Regions from separate parts of the Sodalis sp. RH19 genome, predicted to be linked through region 2. Evidence: predicted binding sites of a transcription regulator. Region 2 holds the regulator's gene; each other region holds the start of a gene.
The links. Region 2 encodes PurR, which represses purine synthesis genes. Its sites were predicted from a motif close to CANGCAAACGTTTGCNTG; they were not measured.
Positions count from the first base shown of each region.

Region 1 (2,277 bases), 1.5 Mb from region 2:
CCTTTATACGCCACCCGGCCTTCGATACCTTCCGGCACCAGCTTGTCGGCGGCGTTGTCGGTCTGGAAATAGCGATCGGAGGAGCCCTTGGACATGGCGCCGAGCGACCCCATACCGCGGTAGGATTTAAACGAACGGCCCTGGTAGAGCTCGATTTCACCGGGGGATTCCTCGGTGCCGGCCAGGAGCGACCCGACCATGACGCAGGAGGCGCCGGCGGCGATGGCCTTGGCGATATCGCCTGAGAAGCGGATACCGCCGTCGGCGATAACCGGGATGCCGGTGCCTTCCAGCGCTTCCACCGCATCGGAAATGGCTGTGATTTGCGGCACGCCCACGCCGGTGACGATACGGGTGGTGCAGATGGAGCCGGGACCGATGCCCACTTTAACCGCGCTGACGCCGGCCTCGACCAGCGCGATGGCGCCGGCGCCGGTGGCGATATTGCCGCCGATAATCTGCAGGTCGGGATATTTGGCGCGGGTGGCGCGGATACGTTCCAATACGCCCTCGGAATGGCCGTGGGAGGAATCGATCAGCAGTACGTCGACGCCGGCGGCGACCAGCGCGTCGATACGCTCTTCGTTACCGGCGCCGGCGCCTACCGCCGCGCCTACCCGCAGGCGGCCGTGCTCGTCCTTGCAGGCGTTGGGCTTGCGCTCCGCTTTCTGGAAATCCTTGACCGTAATCATGCCGAGCAGATGGAAATGCGCATCCACCACCAGCGCCTTTTCCACGCGCTTTTCATGCATTTTCTGCAGCACGACTTCGCGTGCCTCGCCTTCTTTTACCGTGACCAGGCGCTCTTTCGGCGTCATGACCGCGGTAACCGGCTGGGACAGGTCGGTAACAAAACGCACGTCGCGGCCGGTGATAATGCCCACCAACTCGTTGTCGTCGGTGACGACCGGGTAGCCGGCAAAACCGTTACGGGCGGTCAGTTCCTTTACCTGGGATAAGGTGGTGGCGGGGGTGACGGTCTTGGGATCGGTGACCACGCCGCTTTCGTGTTTTTTCACCCGGCTGACTTCTTCGGCCTGGCGTTCGATGGACATATTTTTATGGATAAAACCAATGCCGCCTTCCTGGGCCAGGGCGATAGCCAGGGGCGCTTCAGTCACGGTATCCATGGCGGCGGAGAGCAGCGGAATATTCAGGCGTATTTTTTTAGTCAGTTGCGTGCCGAGTTCGGCCGTGTTGGGTAACACCGTGGAATGTGCAGGTAACAGGAGGAGATCGTCGAACGTTAGAGCTTCTTTTGCGATACGTAACATAGCAATATCTCACCAGGATGAATGTATAAAATATTGCCGTGGCATTATACAGAACGTAACCGGTTGCCTCCAGCACTTTTTAAAAAAAATGCTTGATCTGCGCTGAGCGATAAGTAATATCAATCGATTAACCCTTATTTATAGAAGTTGATCTGGCTCACATGTCTTCACCGCCCACCGCCTTGATTTTTACCGTCTCCCGTCTTAACCAGACGGTGCGCGAACTGCTGGAAGGCGAAATGGGCCAGGTCTGGCTGACCGGCGAAATCTCCAACTTCTCGCAGCCCGCCTCCGGCCACTGGTATTTTACGCTGAAGGACGATCGCGCCCAGGTGCGTTGCGCGATGTTTCGCAACAGCAACCGGCGGGTAACCTTCCTGCCGCGCAACGGCCAGCAGGTGCTGGTGCGGGCGGCGCTGACGCTGTACGAACCGCGCGGCGAATACCAGTTGGTAACCGAAAGCATGCAGCCCGCCGGCGACGGCCTGCTGCAACAGCAATTCGAGCAGCTTAAGCAGCGCCTGTCCGCCGAAGGTCTTTTTGACAGCATCCATAAGCAGCCTTTGCCCAGCCCGGCCCGCCGGGTCGGCGTGATCACCTCCGCCAGCGGCGCGGCGCTGCATGATATCCTCAATATTCTGCGGCGCCGGGATCCCTCGTTGCCGGTGGTGATTTATCCCACCCAGGTGCAGGGCCAGGACGCGCCGGCGCAGATCGTGCGCGCCATCGAGGCCGCCAACCGGCGCGGCGAGTGCGACGTGCTGATCGTGGGCCGCGGCGGCGGTTCGCTTGAAGATCTCTGGGGCTTTAACGATGAGCGGGTGGCGCGGGCGATTTTTGCCAGCCGCCTGCCGGTGGTGAGCGCGGTCGGCCATGAAACCGATGTCACCATCGCCGATTTTGTCGCCGACCTGCGCGCCCCTACCCCTTCGGCGGCGGCGGAGCTGGTCAGCCGCAATCAGCTGGAGCTGGCTCGGCAATTACAGTCCCAGCAGCAGCGCCT
Region 1 covers NZ_CP178734.1:329,253-331,529, reverse strand. The annotation lists gene guaB (IMP dehydrogenase) at 1-1,274, opposite strand, end outside; gene xseA (exodeoxyribonuclease VII large subunit) at 1,436-2,277, shown strand, end outside.
Region 1: the regulator PurR is predicted to act here: its motif matches at 1,327-1,344, upstream of guaB (IMP dehydrogenase).

Region 2 (2,277 bases):
GGTGTCAGTTCATGACGGCGGTAAAGCTGAAGACAATAATCACCAGCAGCGAGAACACCGTGGTCAGTAACGACATTTTTAAATCGCTGTCCATTCTATCTCCTTAACGTAAACCAGGGCGCCGGCCTTATCCACCGGCCCGCAGAGCAGTTATCGTCAGTTTGCCATAACAGCGATGAAAAAGCTTGCTCCCAACCTGTAGCCGCCACATTTAACACTTTCACTTTGGCGCGGGATGAACGAAAATTAACGGTTAATTCCACAGCGTCGGAAAGTGCTTGCGCCTTCGACAGACATTATTCCAGCCAGGGCGTACGGGAGTATCAAAGGCATGGCAACCATTAAAGATGTGGCAAAACGCGCTAATGTATCGACAACCACCGTTTCGCATGTGATCAATAAAACCCGTTTTGTTGCGCAAGACACTCAAATTGCCGTGCTGGACGCCATTAAACAACTGCATTATTCACCCAGCGCCGTGGCGCGCAGCCTGAAGGTCAATCGCACCAAGTCCATCGGCCTGCTCGCCAGCACCAGCGAGGCGCCCTATTTCGCCGAAATTATCGAGGCGATTGAGCACCATTGCTTTGCTCGCGGTTATACCTTGATATTGTGCAATTCGCACAATGATCTCGAAAAACAGCGCGCCTATCTGGCGATGCTGGCGCAAAAGCGCGTCGACGGCCTGCTGGTGATGTGCGCCGAGTATCCCGAAACGCTGCTGGATATGCTTGAGGAATATCAGCATATCCCCATGGTGGTCATGGATTGGGGTGAGGCCCGCCGTGATTTTACCGACACCATTATCGATAACGCCTTTGCCGGCGGTTATATGGCGACGCAATATTTGCTTAAACGCGGCCATCGCGCCATCGGCGCCATTCCCGGACAGCTGGCGCGCAACACCGGCGGCGGCCGCCACCGCGGCTATCTGCATGCCATGGCGGAGGCCGGCATCCCGTTAAACGACCGCTGGATTGTGCAAGGCAATTTCGAGCCTGAATCCGGCTACCTGGCGATGAAACAAATCCTGGCGCAAACGCCGCGTCCCACCGCGGTCTTCTGCGGCGGCGACATTATGGCCATGGGCGCACTGTGCGCCATTAATGAAATGGGCCTGAGCGTACCCGAGGATATTTCTATCATCGGCTACGACAACGTGCGCAATTCGTGCTTTTTCAGCCCGGCGCTGACCACCATCCATCAGCCTAAAGAGGATTTGGGCGAGGCGGCGCTTACCATGCTGCTCGATAGGATTACCAGCAAACGCGAGAACGCCAAAACCATCGAAGTCCATCCGTCGCTGATTGAACGCCGTTCGGTCGCAGACGGTCCCTTCCCCGCTTAAGGCCACGCGCCAGGCCCGGGCAACGGGCTGGCGCCTCCAGGGTCTGTTGCTATGTAAAGCGCCGTCCGCCTCGGACACAAGATTTTTCATATAATGATCTCTGTGCAAAGAGTTATTGTTTCAGAGAGAAATCATTAAGTTATAATGGGAAATACATTAGCGCGTTAGCTATTGTCTAAATTAAAATGCAGGCTTATACTCAATATCGTTAACAATTATAACGAGTTGTCTAATAAATTTGTATAAAAGTATGTCGTGTTTTCCAACATGACATCACCCTTTTATAAAGCGCCCGGCTAAGTCGCAGTCTAAGGTTTACTTTATATTCCTCTGTTGATGGTGATACTTCAGACACCACGGATAACCGTGGATTCTTATAAAGCCCGCAGGCATGGTGAGTGCTTTTCCTGACGGGGCACTGCAGAAGAAAGGTGATGGAGAAGCTATGAGTTCCTCGTGCGTTGAAGACCTGAGCTTTCATGATAATGATTGGTACCGTATCGTCCATGAATTGCTCTCTGAAGCCGGTATTGAACTCAATGGTTCAAGACCATTTGATATCCGAATCAAGAATCCGGGATTTTTTAAGCGCGTATTGCAGGATGGATCTTTGGGATTGGGCGAGAGTTACATGGATGGCTGGTGGGAGTGTGAGCGGCTGGACATTTTTTTCCAGCGTGTTCTCAGGGCGGGTCTGGAGAATAAACTTCCGCATCATTTAAAAGATACCTTACGCATTGCCGCCGCCCGGCTGATGAACCTCCAGTCGCGCAAGCGGGCCTGGATCGTGGGCAAAGAACATTACGATTTGGGTAACGATCTGTTTGAAAAGATGCTCGATCCCTATATGCAATATTCCTGCGGCTACTGGAAACAGGCGACCACCCTCGAGGAAGCCCAGCAGGATAAGCTGAAGATGATTTGCGAAA
Region 2 covers NZ_CP178734.1:1,790,708-1,792,984, reverse strand. The annotation lists gene ACL2XF_RS08040 (YnhF family membrane protein) at 5-94, opposite strand; gene purR (HTH-type transcriptional repressor PurR) at 332-1,348, shown strand; gene cfa (cyclopropane fatty acyl phospholipid synthase) at 1,794-2,277, shown strand, end outside.

Region 3 (2,277 bases), 960 kb from region 2:
TTGATCATATCCAGCACCTTGGCGTTCACGTCCACCGTTATCACCTTAACCTTACCGCCGTTTTCCACCACCGCCTGGGCGGCGCCGATGGCGGAACTGGCTTCCGGCATAAACAGCACCGACAGGTTGGGATGCGCCTGCAGGATAGACAGTACGGCATTGTAGGCTTTCGATGGATCCTGATTGGTCGCCGCGCGGCCCACCAGTTTGATATCCGGGTAATGGGTTTTCATTTCGTCGATAAAGGCGCTGACCCGCCGGTCGTGATTGTCCTGGCCGGGATTTTCCAGCACCGCGTACTCCCCTTTGCCGTTAATGGCTTTGCCCATCAGGTCGGCGGCGGCGCGGCCTTCGCGAAAGTTATCGGAGGTAATATACGCGACGCGTTTGCTGTTGGGCGAATCGGCGGCAAAGGTCACCACCGGGATGCCGGCCTCCGCCGCCCGGTTAATCGGCTCGATAAAGGGATCGGGGTTCATCGGATGCAAAAAAATGCCGGCCGGTTTTTGCGCCAGTACCTGTTCAAAGCTGGCCAACTGCTGGTTGACGTCATACGCCGGCGTGCCGCCATACACCGTTTTACAGCCCAGCTGGTGCGCCGCCTGTTTGAACATCTCATACACCGGAAACCAATACTCCACGCCGGTGACCATCACATTCATATAATAGGTTTCGCCCGGCTTGCAGCGAAACTGGGGGCCGTCGTCAGCCGCAGCCTGGGCGCCGCCGACCAGGGCGGCAAGAAAAAGGGTCAACGCAAGCAGGTGTTTTATCATGGTATTTCCCCGGAAAACGATGGGTTGGCCTGGCTCAGCCGCGACGGCGAAACAACAACGGAACCACGAGCCCGGGAATCGCTGTAATTTATTTCATAAGAAAGAAATAAATTACACCGCTATGTATAGATAATGTGAAAAAAATGTTCAAGAAAGGGTTGATTTCTGATGCGTGAAGCGTGAGAGAGGTCAAAAAGACGTGTGGAAATGTGATGTCACGCAAGTCTGCCGAGGGTGGCCGCGACCCTGGCGCCACACCGGAGCGGCCGCGCCGCGCACCATAAAGGCGCCCACGCACCTTAATGGTGAGGCGACGGCACGCTTATGGTGCCGCCGTCCGCGCAACCGATTACGTTTTTGCTGCGGCAAATTTAGAATTACCTATATAATGCGCCTGCCTCACCCATTGCCGCCTTTGGCATGCGGTTGCAATAGTGGCATAGCGATTGCTTTGGCTGTGCAGACAACTTCAATGAGAAAACTCCCATGTTAGAAAAACTATTTCAATTAAAGGCCCATCGTACCAACGTACGAACCGAAATTCTGGCCGGGCTGACCACCTTTTTGGCAATGGCATATATTCTGTTTGTTAACCCGTCGATCCTGAGCGCCACCGGTATGGATAAAGGCTCGGTGTTTGTCGCCACCTGTCTGGCCGCCGCCATCGGTTCGGCGCTGATGGGCTTTATCGCCAACTACCCGATCGCGCTGGCGCCGGGCATGGGGCTAAACGCGTTCTTTACCTATACCGTGGTTTTACATATGGGTTATACCTGGCAGATTGCGCTGGGAGCGGTGTTTTTATCGGCGCTGATTTTCTTCGCGCTGTCGATTTTCAAGATCCGCGAGTGGATCATCACCAGCATTCCGTTGCCGCTGCGCTCGGGCATTGCCGCCGGGATTGGGTTATTCCTGGCCATTATCGCCCTTGAAGGCGCCGGCATCGTGGTCGCCAATCCGGCCACCCTGGTGGGCCTGGGCGATTTAGGCAAAGCGGGTCCGCTGTTCGCCATGTTGGGGTTTGTGCTGATTGTAGTGCTGGAAGCCCGCCGGGTGCCCGGCGCGGTACTGATCGGCATCCTGGCGGTGACGTTCCTGTCCATCGCCATGGGTTACAGCCAATTTTTCGGCGTGATCTCCATGCCGCCGTCCATTGCGCCGACCTTTTTGCAGCTTGATATTCGCGGCGCGCTGAATATTTCCCTGGTAAGCGTGGTGTTCGCGTTCCTGTTCGTGGACGTGTTCGATAATTCCGGTACCCTGATAGGCGTAACCAAACGCGCCGGCCTGACCGACGAGGCGGGCAATATCCCGCGCATGGGTAAAGCGCTCATCGCCGACAGCGCCGCCGCGCTGTTCGGCTCGCTGCTCGGCACCTCCACCACCACCAGTTATATCGAGTCGGCAGCGGGCGTCAGCGCCGGCGGCCGTACCGGCCTGACCGCTATCGTGGTGGGCATCCTGTTTCTGCTCAGCCTGTTCTTCGCGCCGCTGGCCTCCA
Region 3 covers NZ_CP178734.1:830,678-832,954, reverse strand. The annotation lists gene ACL2XF_RS03780 (substrate-binding domain-containing protein) at 1-776, opposite strand, end outside; gene ACL2XF_RS03775 (NCS2 family permease) at 1,263-2,277, shown strand, end outside.
Region 3: the regulator PurR is predicted to act here: its motif matches at 1,115-1,132, upstream of ACL2XF_RS03775 (NCS2 family permease).